Regions from separate parts of the Streptomyces sp. NPDC048623 genome, predicted to be linked through region 2. Evidence: riboswitches for the same ligand, from Rfam matches in the RefSeq annotation. Region 2 holds a riboswitch; each other region holds the start of a gene.
What was found. A riboswitch is a leader RNA that binds a small molecule or an ion and turns the genes downstream of it on or off. The one in region 2 is predicted to bind cyclic di-AMP.
Positions count from the first base shown of each region.

Region 1: linked by a shared signal. The riboswitch ahead of AB0C73_RS07570 (C40 family peptidase) and the one ahead of AB0C73_RS14880 (transglycosylase SLT domain-containing protein) in region 2 are both predicted to bind cyclic di-AMP.
Region 3: linked by a shared signal. The riboswitch ahead of AB0C73_RS29765 (M23 family metallopeptidase) and the one ahead of AB0C73_RS14880 (transglycosylase SLT domain-containing protein) in region 2 are both predicted to bind cyclic di-AMP.

Region 1 covers NZ_JBEZHV010000004.1:97,635-102,527, reverse strand. Annotated here, with positions in the region: gene AB0C73_RS07580 (ATP-dependent Clp protease proteolytic subunit) at 32-682, shown strand; gene AB0C73_RS07575 (hypothetical protein) at 690-995, shown strand; cyclic di-AMP (ydaO/yuaA leader) riboswitch at 1,390-1,509, shown strand; gene AB0C73_RS07570 (C40 family peptidase) at 1,513-1,989, shown strand; gene AB0C73_RS07565 (ATP-binding protein) at 2,017-2,451, opposite strand; gene AB0C73_RS07560 (8-amino-7-oxononanoate synthase) at 2,619-3,857, opposite strand; gene bioB (biotin synthase BioB) at 4,000-4,893, shown strand, end outside.
Region 2 covers NZ_JBEZHV010000008.1:233,065-237,957, forward strand. Annotated here, with positions in the region: gene modA (molybdate ABC transporter substrate-binding protein) at 1-232, shown strand, start outside; gene AB0C73_RS14875 (polysaccharide deacetylase family protein) at 336-1,148, opposite strand; gene AB0C73_RS14880 (transglycosylase SLT domain-containing protein) at 1,309-2,184, opposite strand; cyclic di-AMP (ydaO/yuaA leader) riboswitch at 2,189-2,341, opposite strand; gene AB0C73_RS14885 (hypothetical protein) at 2,828-4,893, shown strand, end outside.
Region 3 covers NZ_JBEZHV010000026.1:19,969-24,861, forward strand. Annotated here, with positions in the region: gene AB0C73_RS29755 (PrsW family intramembrane metalloprotease) at 1-224, shown strand, start outside; gene AB0C73_RS29760 (aldo/keto reductase) at 238-1,185, opposite strand; gene AB0C73_RS29765 (M23 family metallopeptidase) at 1,234-2,346, opposite strand; cyclic di-AMP (ydaO/yuaA leader) riboswitch at 2,358-2,505, opposite strand; gene AB0C73_RS29770 (PP2C family protein-serine/threonine phosphatase) at 2,707-3,828, opposite strand; gene AB0C73_RS29775 (MFS transporter) at 4,058-4,893, opposite strand, start outside.

The DNA.
Region 1 (4,893 bases), on a different contig from region 2:
CCTGTACATTTTTTACAGAAGGAGGAGTGCCATGAAGGCCATGAACGGCAGCACGCGGAGCACCATGCGGTACGTCCTTCCGGAGTTCACCGAACGCACGAGCTTCGGCACCCGCACCCTCGACCCCTACTCCAAGCTGCTCCAGGAGCGGATCGTCTTCCTGGGCACGCCGATCGACGAGACCTCGGCCAATGACGTCATCGCGCAGTTCCTGCACCTGGACTACGCCTCGCCCGGGCAGGTGATCAGCCTCTACATCAACTCGCCCGGCGGCTCGGTCAGCGCCATGACCTCGGTCTACGACACGATCAGCACGGTCTCCTGCGAGGTGGAGACCATCTGCCTCGGGCAGGCCGTCGGACCGGCCGCGGTACTGCTCGCGGCGGGCACGCCGGGCCGCCGGCTCGCCCTGCCGGGAGCCAGGATCGTGCTCCAGCAGCCCGCGCTCGACGAGCCGTTGCAGGGACAGCCCAGCGATCTCGACCTCCAGGCGCGGGAATTGCTGCGCCAGCGCGAGCTGATCGCCGCGCTGCTCGCCGGACACACCGGCCGGGACCGGGCGCGGATCGACGCCGACCTCGACCGGATCACGGTGCTCGACGCGCCCGCGGCCCTCGCGTACGGCCTGGTGGACGACGTGATCCGCAGCCGCCGCGCGTCGGCGGCCACCGGGGAGGAGTGAGGCCGCCATGGTGCCGGAGCCGCCGCCGCTGCCCGCCCTGACCCGCGCCGAGGGCGAGTTCGTCGACACGTATCTCGAAGTCCTCGATCTCCTGGGGAGGATCAATCCATCCAGGTCCTCGCATACCTATGGGGCGCTGCGCGCGGCGCAGGCCCTGGTCGGGAGGGCGACGGCGCTCCGGGACGCACTGACACTCATGCATCTGCGGGGCGAGAGCGAGGTGCACGCGGACACATTGGCGCGTGCGCTACGGGTGTTGGACGGCGAGCGGCGTTCCGGGCGGGTCACCGTGCCCGGAGAGAGGGCGAGTTGACAGCGGCGCGTGTCGTGTCGAGGTCCACATGGGGCACGGGAACCGCAGAATCGCTCCCTCGTTCGGCGTAGTCGACGAATCGACATGGATCTCAGGTGAGTTGCGCAACAGGTGTACGCATCTGGCCGAATCCGGCGCTCTGCCCCTGGTGACGGGCTCGTCGGCCAAACCTCCTCAGATCACGAAAGCTGACTGTCCACCCGTATGGATCAGTCGTGAGGAGCCTCACATATCGCCGTTTCAGCTCGGATTTCGCCCTGGCCGTGGGTCAAGATCCCTGTCGACGACAAGCCCCCGCCACCCACGGCGGGGCGGTCCGGGCGGACGCCGAGTCCTGCCGCCGTCCCGGACGACTGGTCGACAGGAGTGGACCGGCAGGAGTGGAGGACCCGAGCAACACGGGCCGCCCGAGCAGTACGGGGCGATCCTCGGGGTGAAGCCGCAGCCGCGGCCGGGCGTCTTCGCCGGTCCGAACCCGACAGGTCATCCTTCGCAGGCGGCTGACGAAGGGTTGCGCATGACTGCGCACATGCATGTCCCGTCCCTGCTGTCCCGGGCCGGAGCCGTCTCGGCTCTCACCCTCGCCGCCGTCGGCGGCACGCTGCTCGCACCAGGAGCGGCGCCAGAGGCCCAGGCGGCGACCTCCTACGCGAGCAAGGCGCTGAACGTCGCCGCCTCGAAGAAGGGGGCACCCTACAAGTACGGCGCCTCGGGCCCCACCCGCTTCGACTGCTCGGGCCTCACGCTCTACTCGTACAAGAAGGCGGGCAAGACGCTGCCACGCACCGCGCAGCAGCAGTACAACAAGACCCGCCACATCTCCTCGGGCAGCCGGCAGGTGGGTGACCTGGTCTTCTTCCACTCCGGGGGAAGCGTCTACCACGTCGGGATCTATGCGGGAAACAACAAGATCTGGCACTCCCCCAAGACCGGCTCCTGGGTGAAGCTCGACAAGATCTGGACCTCGAAGGTCTTCTACGGACGGGTGCGCTGACCGGCAGGGTGCGACGAGGGCGGTCGGTCAGGCCCGGGTCAGCGCCGCCGTCCACGGCAGCGTGATCCACACCGTCTTGCCGCCCTCCGCCGTCGGGGTCACCACCAGTCGGCCGCCCGCCTCCTTCGTCAGGAAGCGGATGATCGCCATCCCTCGCCCGTTGTCCTGCTGCACCGCCGCCGGCAGGCGCCGGGGCCAGCGGGGGTGGCTGTCGGTGACCCCGATGTGCAGCTGCTCGTCGCGCTCCAGGCGTACGTCGACGGTGAACGTGGGCGACTGCCCGAAGGTGTGCTGCACGGCGTTGGTCGCCAGCTCCGAGACGATCAGCCGGATCGCGTCCGCGGTGTCGGTCGCGTCCCCGAGCCCCCAGGAGGTGAGCACCTCGCCGACGTACCTCCGCGCGGCGGAGACCGAGGCCGGGTCGCTCGGCAGTGTGACGGTTGCTTCCTGCTGGTCTGCCATGCGACGCCGTCCTTCTCCCGCCGGGCGACGACGCCCGGACTGCATGCGCGTCAGCCTGCCACCGATGTCACCGCCCCGGGCGGCGATCCACCAGATATACGGATATCTGTCGCCCGAAGCGGTGAACCGCACAGACGCTTGTACGCGTGGCCGTACACGGTCCGGGCTCAGAGCGCTCCGGGCGGCGCGGTCCGTACGATCGTGGCCACCGCCCGCTCGATCTCCGCGTCCGTGAGGTCCGCGCGGGCCGTGAGGCGCAGCCGGGAGATGCCGTCGGGGACCGACGGGGGCCGGAAGCAGCCCACGCCGAGGCCGAGTTCGCGGCAGTCGGCGGCCCAGCGCAGCGCCTCCTCCGGGCCCGGCGCGCGCACGGACACGACCGCCGCGTCGGGCCGTACGGCGGAAAGACCGGCGGCGGTGAGCAGCCGGTGCAGGGTCCGGGCGACCGTGCCGGCCCGGGCCGCGAGGGCCGGTTCGGCGCCGATCAGGCGCAGGCTCGCCAGGGCGGCACCGGCCGCGGCGGGGGCGAGGCCGGTGTCGAAGATGAAGGTGCGGGCGGCGTTGACCAGGTGCTCGATCACCCGGGCCGGGCCGAGCACGGCGCCGCCCTGGCTGCCCAGGGACTTGGACAGGGTGAGGGTGGCGACCACGTCGGGGGCGCCCGCGAGGCCGGCCTCGCTCAGCGCGCCGCGCCCGCCCTCGCCGAGCACGCCGAAGCCGTGGGCGTCGTCGACGACCAGGCCCGCGCCGTGCTCGCGGCAGACGGCGGCGAGTGCGTCGAGCGGCGCCCGGTCGCCGTCCACCGAGAAGACCGAGTCGCTGACGGCGAGCGCCGGGCGGCCGGGGTGCGCGGCCAGCGTCTTGGCCACGGCCCCCGGGTCGGCGTGCGGCACGACCGCCGTCTCGGCCCGGGCGAGCCGGCAGCCGTCGACGAGGGAGGCGTGGTTGCCCGCGTCGGAGACGATCAGGCCGTCCGGTACGGAGAGCGCGGTGAGGGCCGCGAGGTTCGCCGCGTAGCCGGAGGAGAAGACCAGGGCCGCCTCGAAGCCGCAGAACGCGGCGAGCTCCTGTTCGAGGCGGGTGTGCAGCAGGGTCGTGCCGGTGACCAGACGCGAACCGGTGGCACCGGCGCCCCAGCGGCGGGCGGCCTCGGCGGCCGCCTCGGTGATCTCGGGGCGGTGGGTCAGGCCGAGGTAGTCGTTGCTGGCGAGGTCGAGCAGGTCCGACTCGGCGGCCCGGGGCCGCAGGGTGCGCACCAGGCCGGCCGCCGCGCGCCGCCGGGCCGCCGCCTCGGTCCAGTCGAAGGCGGCCGGGCGCGGGCCCTCGCCCGTGCCCGCGGCGGGGGCCGGCGGGCCTTCGCCCGTCCCCGCGGCGGGGTCCAGCGGGTCCTCGGCGTACGGCGGCATGACGGATCCTTTTGTAGGCAGCGCACAGACCCTAGCCGTATCCCGTCGAGGTCAGGATGTGGCCATGCACACACAGGAATCGGTGTCGTTTGTTCGGATCCTCCTTGGCCCGGGGGTGTGCCGTAGGCCAGGATCAGCGCTTATGGACCTGCTGAACACGCTGGTGGAGAAGGGGCTGCGGCGCGAGTCGCCGACCCGTGAAGAAGCGCTCGCCGTGCTGGCGACCTCCGACGACGACCTGCTCGATGTGGTGAGCGCTGCCGGCAAGGTGCGCCGCCAGTGGTTCGGGCGGCGGGTGAAGCTCAACTATCTCGTCAATCTGAAGTCCGGTCTGTGCCCCGAGGACTGCTCCTACTGTTCGCAGCGGCTCGGCTCCACGGCCGGGATCCTCAAGTACTCCTGGCTCAAGCCCGACGAGGCCTCGGCCGCGGCGGCGGCCGGTGTCGCGGGCGGCGCCAAGCGGGTCTGTCTGGTGGCGAGCGGGCGCGGTCCGACGGACCGGGACGTCGAGCGGGTCGGCAGGACCATCGAGGCGATCAAGGAGCAGAACGAAGGCGTGGAGGTCTGCGCCTGCCTCGGGCTGCTCTCCGACGGGCAGGCGGAGCGGCTGAAGGAAGCCGGCGCCGACGCGTACAACCACAACCTCAACACGTCCGAGGGGACGTACGGGGAGATCACCACCACCCACACCTACGCGGACCGGGTGGACACCGTGCAGAAGGCGCACGGCGCGGGTCTGTCGGCCTGCTCGGGTCTGATCGCGGGCATGGGCGAGAGCGACGAGGACCTGGTCGACGTGGTGTTCGCGCTGCGCGAGCTCGGCTCGGACTCGGTGCCGGTCAACTTCCTCATCCCCTTCGAGGGCACCCCGCTCGCCAAGGAGTGGAACCTCAGCCCGCAGCGCTGTCTGCGGATCCTCGCGATGGTGCGGTTCGTCTGCCCCGACGTGGAGGTCCGGATCGCGGGCGGCCGTGAGGTGCACCTGCGCTCCATGCAGCCGCTGGCCCTGAACATCGCCAACTCGATCTTCCTGGGC
Region 2 (4,893 bases):
GGTCGAGCTGGGCGAGGCCGACGCCGGCCTCGTCTACAAGACCGACGCCGAGAGCGCCGCGGACAAGGTCGACGCCGTCGAGATCCCCGACGACCAGAACGCGATCGCCCAGTACCCGGCCGCCACGCTGAAGGACTCGAAGAACGCCGAGGCCGCCACCGCGTTCGTCGCTTGGCTGTCCTCGCCCGAGGGCCAGAAGATCCTCCAGGACGCCGGCTTCCAGAAGCCGTGACCGTCATCGGGGAGGCGCGCCGTCGGGCGTTGCCGTACCGACGCGCGAGGGCCCGCACCGGATGCCGGTGCGGGCCCTCGGGGCGTACGGGGTCGAACGGATGTCAGGGCGCGGTGCGCACGGGGAAACTCGTGGGGTGGCCCTGGGACTTGAGCCAGGGCAGCACCTCGCGCAGGGCCGCGACCGTCTGGCTGCGTTCGCCGCCGCCGTCGTGGAAGAGGATCGTCGGGCCGTTGGACAGCTCGCTCTTCACCGTGTTGACGATGACGCCGGCTCCCGGCCGCTCGAAGTCCTTGGTGTCCACGTTCCAGCCGAGCGGGCGCATGCCCTCGCCCGCGGCGAGCTTCCGGCTGTCCGGGGTGAACGCACCGCCCGGCGCCCGGTAGTACTCGATCTTCGCGCCCCCGGCGGCCTCCTCGATCAGGCGCTTGGCGTCGAGGATCTGCTGCTTCTGGTACGCGAACGGCTTGCGGTCCATGGTCGTGTCGTGGTCCATGGTGTGGTCGCAGAGCTTGTGCCCCTCGGCGACGACCCGCTTCACCAGCTGGGGGTACTCCTTGGCCCGCTGCCCGACGATGCAGAACACGGCCTTGACGTCGTTCTCCCTGAGGACGTCGAGTATCTGGGGCGTCCACCGCGGGTCGGGACCGTCGTCGATGGTGATGTTCACCGCCTTCCCGCCCGCCTCGGCGGCGTGCACGATGCTCTCGGGCACCTTCACCGGCGTCACCTTCGCCGGGCCCTTGCCCTCCTCGGTGGGCGGCACCTGCCGCTCCTGCCCGGCCCCGGCCCCCGCCCCTGACGACGCCTCGGCCTCACTGTCCGTCAGTACGGCGGTCCCCCAGGCCGCCAGACTCAGTGCGACCGCCGACGCGACGGCGGCTATGTGCGCCGTGTACTTGCCCTTCAGCCCCATGTGGTGCCCACTCCCCGATTCTCCTGACGACTCCCGCAGGAGAGGACGGAGAAGACGCCCGGACGGTTTCACGGGTTTCGGGCGGGGTTTCGGGCGGGGTTTCGGGCGGACGCCGCCCGCGGGTGCCGGTGGGTCCGGCACCCGCGGGCGGCGGGTCCCGTCAGTAGGCGCCGAAGACGTTGTCGATGGAGCCGTAGCGGTCGGCGGCGTAGTTGCAGGCCGCGGTGATGTTGGCGACCGGGTCGAAGGGGTCGAAGGAGGTGCCGGCGACGTGGTAGGCGCGGAAGGTGGGGTCGATCACCTGGAGCAGGCCCTTGGAGGGGGTGCCGGCGAGGGCGTTGGAGTCCCAGTTGTTGATGGCCTGCGGGTTGCCGGAGGACTCGCGCATGACGTTGCGGTAGATGCCGTCGAAGGTGCCGGGAATGCCCTCGCGGGCCATGATGTCGAGCGACTCGCGGATCCAGCCCTCGAGGTTGTCGGCGTACGTGTACCCGGCGGACGTCGCGGAAGCGGCGGAGGTGGCGGAACCGGCCGAGGTCGCGACGGCCTGGACCGTCTTCGACCGGACCGTCTTCACCGGGGCGGAGGCGGCGGCACCGGTGGCGGCGCCGCTCTTGCGGGCACCGGCCTTGACGGCACCGGTCTTGGCGGCGACGGCCTTTCCGGAGACGGAGAGCTTCTGGCCCGGGTGGATGAGGCGCGGGTCGGCGCCGACGACGCTCCGGTTGTCCTTGTAGAGCTTCTTCCAGCCGCCCCGGACCCCGTGCTTCTGCGCGATCTTGTAAAGCGAGTCACCGGCGACGACGGAATACGTCAGCGGTGCCGCCTTCACGGCCGCCGGGGCCGACTGCACGGTGATCCGAGCCGTCTGCTTTGCCACTGCGACGGAGGTTTCGGCCTGCGGCGTCGCCGCACCGGCCGTGGTGGCACCGGCCAGGGGCAGCGCGAGCGCGGCGCTGCCGGTGAGGCCGACGAGGGCGATGCCGCGGGCGAGCGGGGTGTTCTTGGGGCGACGGTGCTTGCCGGGTCCACGCATGGCGAGTTCCTCTCCTTCGCCTGCGAGGTGAGCTGTCGGGTTCGGGCAGGAGATGCCCGGCCGCGCGCAGCGCGGCTTCACCCCGAGCCGTGCCCGGAGACCGGGACCGGCGGCAAACCTGGGTCCCCCGCTCCTGCCGGAAGGGTGTGAGTGCGGTCGACCGGGCGGCGGCAGGATTCGGCGTTTCCGTCCGGTTTCGGGGCGACCGTATGCGAAGACAAATATCGAAAACAAGGCAGGAATTCATCACACGGAATCGATCTACCGATAAACACGAAAGGATCATTCCGGACGTTTCCCGCGACCCCTTCAACCCTTTTCCGGCCACCCGTTCCTGACGCTTCGACAGCATTCCGGAAGCCTTGCCGCGGCCGAAATGCCGTGACCCACATCACCCGCTCCAGCTGACCGCCATTCTGGCGATAATTACCCCCTTCAGGAATCACCTCGGCATTCCGGTATTCGGTACTCATAGTCGGACATAGTCCGTTTTGCCCCACGCCCTGAGCACCAGAACCGGCCACACCTCCCCCGCCGGGCAACCCCGTCTCTCCCTCCCCCGTCCTCCCGGGGCAGGAAGGGCCCGGCGTACCGGGGGTGCCGGTGGCCCGTGTCGACGAGAACGATCGTGAGGAAGAGCACTTTGATACGTGTCACACGCGGCGTGACCACCGCCGTGACGCTTCTGGCCCTGGCGGGTGTGTCGCCGGGGCTCGCGTACGGACAGCCGGCACCGGACGGGACGGCGGTCGCCGCGGCGCCGCGACTGCCCGAGGGATGGCGGATCGTCGGGGCCGGTGCGGAACGGCAGTTGGTGTGGACGGCCGGGGAGGCCGTGCCGATGGGCAACGCCCGGGTCGAGTTCCGGGACGGCGGGCGGCTCCTCGGCCATCCGGTGGCCGGGCCGGACGGGCGGACGTTCCGACTCCCGCTGGAAGACGCGCAGTTGGGGGATGCGAGGCTGAGCGTGACGGCGGGCGGACGAAGGCTCGACGCCTCCGCCGACGCCGCCGACCACGCCGGACCCTCCGCCGCCGCCCCGCGTCTGCGGCCCCAGGCCCCGGCGGCACGGCCCGAGGCCCCGCTGCCCGCCAACCCCGTGGACCCGGGCGCGCCCGGCCCGTACCGCACCGTCGCCGGCGAGTACGCGCTGAAGCCCGTACGGCTGCCCGGCTTCCCCGAGCCGGTCGAGATGCGGGCCGCGGTGGTGGCGCCGGCCGGCGCGCCGGGGAAGCGCCCGGTGGCGCTGTTCCTGCACGGGCGGCACGGCACCTGCTACAAGCCCGGCAGCGACCAGGAGTCGGGCGCGTGGCCCTGCCCGGCGGGCATGCGGCCCGTTCCCAGCCATCAGGGGTACGGGGCGGCGCAGCGGCTGCTCGCCTCGCAGGGGTACGTGACGCTGTCCGTGTCCGCGAACGGCGTCAACGGGCAGGACCACCAGGCCGACGACGGCGGCGCGCAGGCCCGTTCCTCGCTGGTGCGGCTGCACCTCGCCCGCTGGGCGGAGTGGGGTGCGCACACCGACAAGGCGCCGGCGGAGGTGCGGAAGGCGGCTGCCGCCGCCGATCTCTCCCGCGTCCTGCTCGTCGGCCACTCGCGGGGCGGCGAGGGAGTGAACCGGGCGGCGCTCGACAGCCTGTCCGCGCCGCCCGCCGACCAGGACGGCTACCGGGGTCCGGTGCGCTGGAAGATCCGCGGCGACGTCCTCATCGGGCCGACGATCTTCGGCCAGAACCCGGTGCCCGACGTGCCGTCGATGACGATCCTGCCCGGCTGCGACGGCGATGTGTCCGACCTCCAGGGGCAGATGTACCTGGACGGCACGCGCGGGGTCGGCCGGGGCACGGCGCTGCACAGCGCGGTGTACGTGGTCGGCGCCAACCACAACTTCTTCAACAGCGAGTGGACGCCTGGCCAGGCGCAGGCGCCGGCCGTGGACGACTTCGGGTCGGGGTGGGGATCGGGGCCGGGCGAGGACGAGCCCGACCCGGTCTGCTCCCCCGGTACCCGTACGCGACTGACCGCCCCGCAGCAGCAGACCGCGGGCGCCGCCTACATCGCGGCGGCGGCACGCCTGTTCGTGGCGGGCGACGACCGGGTGCGGCCGCTGCTCGACGGCAGCGGCAGGCGGGCGCCGTCGGCCGGTCCGGCCCGGGTCCTCACCCATGCCGTCGGTGCGGGCCGCACCCCGGCCTTCGTGCCCGGCTCGCCGGACGCGGGGGCGGCACTCGCCGTGTCGGGCGCGGGCCGGCTGTGCGCGCAGATCGACACCGACGCGGCCCGGTCCTGTCTGTCCCCCGACGAGGGGTCCCCCGACGCGGGCGGCAGGTCCCCGCACTTCGCGTTCTGGGAGACCTCGCCCGAGCCGGGGCGCGACGCCGTGGCCCTGCGGTGGAGCCGTAACGGCACGCCGGTCACGGTGCGTTCTGCGCGGCCGGTGTCCCTCGCGGGCGCCGAGTCCCTGGCCCTGCGGGTGATCGTGCCGCCGAACAGCCGGGGCACCGATCTCGACGTGGCCGTGACCGACGCCGCGGGCCGCCGCGCGAGCCTCGGCCGGGTGCGGGTGGACGGGCTGCCGGGCAGTGGGCGCACCTCCTCGTACTGGGCGCGCGAGGTCCGCGTACCGCTGGCCCCGGCCGCGCGGGCGCACCTCGACCTGGGCAAGACCGCCGCGCTCGTCCTCACCCCGCGCACCGCCGCCGGCCGCGC
Region 3 (4,893 bases), on a different contig from region 2:
AGTACGAGGCCTTCGCCACCACCCTGGCGTTCCTGCGCCACCGGGCCCGGCGCGGGCAGGTCGCGCAGGACTTCACCGCCCGCGAGCAGGAGCTGCTGCACCACCTGTGGCAGCGCCGCCGAATAGCCTCGCCCGCGCTGACGTACGCGGCGCGGGCGACCGGCCGGGTGTGGGTGCCGCCGCAGTACCTGGACTACGGCGGCTACAACCCGTACCGCAGCTGACGGCTCGGGGGCCTCAGGCCGCCGACGCCTCCGTGAGGACGGCGAGCTCGGCGTCGGTCAGCTCCAGGTCGGCGACCGCGAGGAGCGCCGGGAGCTGTTCGACCGTACGGGCCGAGGCGATCGGCGCGACGACGGTGGGGCGGGAGGCGAGCCAGGCGAGGGCGACGGTGGCGAGCTCGGCGCCACGGGCCTCGGCGACCGCGTCGAGGGCGGCGAGCACGCGCCGCCCGCGCTCGGTCTCCAGGTGCTTGCCGGCACCTGCGGCCCGGACGCTGTCCACGGCCTTGCCGGCGCGGTACTTGCCGGTGAGGAAGCCGGCCGCGAGGCCGTAGTACGGCACGGCCGCGAGGCCGCCCTGCGCGGCGGCGTCGAGCAGCGGGCCCTCGTAGGTGTCGCGGGAGACCAGGTTGTACTGCGGCTGGAGGGCGACATAGCGGGTGAGGCCCTCGGCCTCGGCGAAGTCGAGGGAGGCGCGCAGCCGCTCCGGGGAGAGGTTGGAGGCGGCGACGGCCCGCACCTTGCCGTCCTTCACCAGCTGGTCCATGGCGGTGACGATCTCCTCCACCGGCACGGACTCGTCGTCGAAGTGGGTGTAGTAGAGGTCGATGTGGTCGGTGCCGAGCCGGCGCAGCGACTCCTCGGCGGCGGCCTTGATGTTCGTGGCGCCCAGGCCCTTGAAGCCGGGGTGGGCGCCGACCTTGGTGGCGACGAGGATGTCGGAGCGGTTGCCGCGGGAGGCCATCCAGCGGCCGATCACCCTCTCGGACTCGCCGCCCTCGTTGCCCGGCGCCCAGGCCGAGTAGACATCCGCGGTGTCGACGAAGTTGCCGCCGGCGGCGGCGTAGGCGTCGAGCACCGCGAAGGACTGTGCCTCGTCGGCGCTCCAGCCGAAGACGTTGCCGCCGAGGGCGAGCGGGAAGACATGCAGATCGGAGGTGCCCAGCTTGCGGAGAGAAGTCATGAGGAGATCAACTCCGCGCGCCGCCACCGCTATTCCGGCGTCCAGGACTCAGACGGACAGGCCCTTGTCCTGGAGCCAGGCCATCGGGTCGATGCCGGTGCCGGACGGGGTGTGCACCTCGAGGTGGAGGTGGGGGCCCGTGACGTTGCCGGTGGCGCCGACGCGGCCGATGGTCTCGCCGGTGCCGACGGTCTGGCCGACGCCGACGGTCATGGAGGAGAGGTGGCAGTACCAGATCTCGGTGCCGTCCTCGAGCTCCAGGACGATCCGGTAGCCGTACGAGCCGGACCAGCCGGCCGACTTCACGGTGGCGCCGTGCACGGCCTTGACCGGGGTGCCGGTGGGGGCGGCGAAGTCCAGGCCGGTGTGGTAGCCGGAGGACCACATGGAACCGGCCTGGCCGAAGGTCGAGGTGATCGTGTACGAGGAGGTCGGCAGCGCGTAGCTGGCGGCGAGCTGGGCCAGGCGCTCGGCCTCGGCCTTCGCCGCCGCTTCCTCCTCGGCCTTCTGCTTGGCCTCGGCGGCCGCCTTCGCCTCCGCGTCGGCCTTGGCCTGGGCGTCCGCCGCGGCCTTCTCCGCCTCGGCCGCGGCCTTCTCGGCGGCGGCCTTCTCCGCGGCGGCCTGCGCGGCGGCGTCGGCGGCGGCCTGCTGCTGCTCGGCCTGCTGGAGGATGCGGGCGCGCAGCGCCTCGCCGGCGTCCGCCGTCGCCGTCTCGGTCCGCGCCTCGGCACCGGAGCCCTGGCCGGCGGTCTCGGTGGTGGTGTAGGTCAGCGCGGTGAGCGGCTGGGTGGCGTTGCCCGCGGTGTCCTCGGCACCGTCCCCGTCGACCGCGTCGATCAGCGCGCCGACGCCCGGCAGGCCGGAGGCGTCGGGCAGGTTGACGTCCGGCAGGGCGATCGAGACCGGCGGCTTCTGCTGCGCGGTGGCCAGGCCGCCCGCGCCGACGGCGGCGATGACACCGACACCGAGGACGGTGGAGGAACGTGCGAAGTTGGAGCGCTGCTTGACGACCCGGTGGCGTCCGCCGGCGCGGCTCTGCGCCCGCAGGGAGTCCTCGGTGGGGTTCCACTCCTCCGCGGCCCCGTCCAGATCGCCGCCCGCCGAGGCGGAGGTGCCGAAGGGGGCGAAGGGGGTTTGCGGAGCAGGGGTGTTGGACGCCACGGAGGCGCTCTCCTTTCCTTCCTTCTCGCCTACCGGGTTAGCTGACGGGTTCGGAGCAGGAAGGTCTCCTACGGACCGTGCCGCACGAGTGCGGTGGGGCCCGATTCACCCCAAGTGGTGGTTCCCCGGTTCCCTTGCGGGATTCGGCGCGTGCGCACGGTGCCGTCTCTTGCGACGGCTGGGACGACCGCGCTGCGTTATCGAACGTTAATAGACACGGCCCCCCGATTCCAAGCCGTTCCCCTTGATCATTAGCTGAATTAGGAGGGAATCGCCCGAGTTGAGCGCCCTTCAGAAAGGAGGAGATTCACAGCAGGAATCTGACGTTGCGTCAGTTGTTATCGCAGGGAGATCCTGCGACTACGCCGTGTCATGGCCGCCGCCCCCACCGTCCGGCGGCACCACACGCATCGTGCGGCGCCGCTCCGGCTGCCCCGCCGCCGGGCGGCTCACCGCGAGCAGCGCCATGTCGTCCGTCGTGTCCCCACCCGTGTGCAGGCGCACATCCGCCACCAGCGCGTCGAGCAGTTCCTCCGGCCCCGGGAAGATCCGCCCGTCGAGCCGCCCCCGCGGGTCGTAGAAGGTCCCCGTCGTGTCCCGCGCCTCCGAAAGACCGTCCGTGTAGAACAGCAGGGTCGCACCCGGCGGATACGGCGACACGTCCGCCCGGTCCGGCAGCACCGCCAGCTCCCCCATGCCCAGCGGCAGCGCGTGCTCCGTCGGCACCAGCGGCCTGACGCCCCCGTCCCCGTACAGCAGCAGCGGTTCGGGGTGCCCGCGGTTGACCACCCGTACGACCTGGTCACCGCCCGGGATCTCGGCGAGCACCGCCGTCGTGAAGCCCTCGAAGGCGTCGAACCCGGTGCGCCTCATGCCCTCCCGGGCCAGCGCCCGTTCGAGCCGCGCCGCGACCCCCTCCAGGGTCGCCTCCAGCTCGGCGGCCTCCCGGAACGCGCCGATGACCACCGCCACCGCCTCCACCGCGTCAAGCCCCTTGCCCCGGACGTCCCCGACCACGAGACGCACCCCGTAGGGGGTCTCCTGGACCGCGAACAGATCGCCGCCGATGAACGCGTCGGCCTGCGCCGCCTCGTACCGCGCCGCGATCTGCAGCCCGCCGATCCGCTCCTCCGGCGCCGGCAGCACCGCCTTCTGCGCCGTCTCGGCGATCACCCGCGCCGAGGCGAGACGTTCCCCGCTGCGCCGCACCACCCGGCTGATGAGCACGGCGAGCCCGGCGACCGTGAGGACCGTCAGGGACTCCGTGACCGCCTGGACCGTGTCGGCCGTGGTGCCGTAGTCGTGCAGCCCGAAGCTCGCCAGGACCGCCGCGATCCCGGTGAGCAGCGTCGTCAGGGTGGAGAAGAAGGGAGCGGCGATCAGCGGCGCCGCCGAGAAGAGAGGCGCCGCGGTGTAGACGGGCGGGGTGAGGAAGTCGTAGGCGACCCCGCCCAGGATCACCAGCGGGGGCAGGGCCCGCAGGAAACGCCGGGCGCCGCGGTACGCGTCCGAGGACGGAGACGTGGACGCGGACGCGGACGGGTGCCGGGAGGCGGACGCGTACCGGGACGAGCCGGGGCCGCCGTCGCCCCCGGGCCCACGCCGCGTTCCCGCTGCTCGCGCCACCCTGTGCTCCCTCCCCGGCCCGGTACATGCGTACGTACGTCCGTGTCGACGGCCGCGGACACCACCGCGACACCTCAGGGTGCCGTCAGCCCGCGCGGGTCGGCGACTCCTCCTCGGCCGACTGGCGTACGGCGGCGGCCGGGCGCTCCGCGAGCCGCCCGCCCCGCGCGAGCGCCGCCATGGCCGCCGCGCAGCCGAGCCCGACCGCGCACAGCACCAGCCACGGCGCCGCCGACCAGCCGGTCGCGTCGAGCAGCACGCCCGTCCCCAGGTTCCCCAGGGTGATGCCGATCCCGCAGACCGTGTTGTAGAGCCCGTAGTGGGTGGCGACCCAGCGCCCCCGGGACAGCGCCACGACGGTGTCCATCTCGTACGGGTAGAGCACCGCGTTCGCCACGGCGAGCACCGCCGCGCACAGCAGCAGCGCCACGAGCGGGCGCCCGAGCGCGGCCGGGACCAGGAACGCCGCGCCCATCAGCCCCAGCCCGAGCACCAGACACCGCTCCCGCGAGAGCCGCGCCCCGCACCAGGCGGTGATCCGTAGCTGCCCGGCGAGCGCCACCAGGGCCGACACCACGAACAGGGCCGTGGTCGCCGCCGTGCCGTCCGCGGCCAGCGGCAGCGCCAGATAGACCTGGAAGGACAGCACGTACGAGCCGGTCATCGCCAGCGAGAACAGCCAGAAGGTGCGGTTCGAGAGCACCGTGCGGAACTGCCCCCGCGCCGCCTCCCCGTCCGGGGCCGGGGTGGCCTCCGGGGCCGGGGTGGCCTCCGCCGCCTCCGCCGCCTTGTGCCGTACGGGCAGATGCCTCAGCTGTACGAGCGTGAGCCCGGCGAACAGCAGCGCCGCCACCCCACACGTCAGCCGGAACGACACCCCTGTCAGGGCCACCCCGACGAGCGGCCCGAGCAGGATGCCCG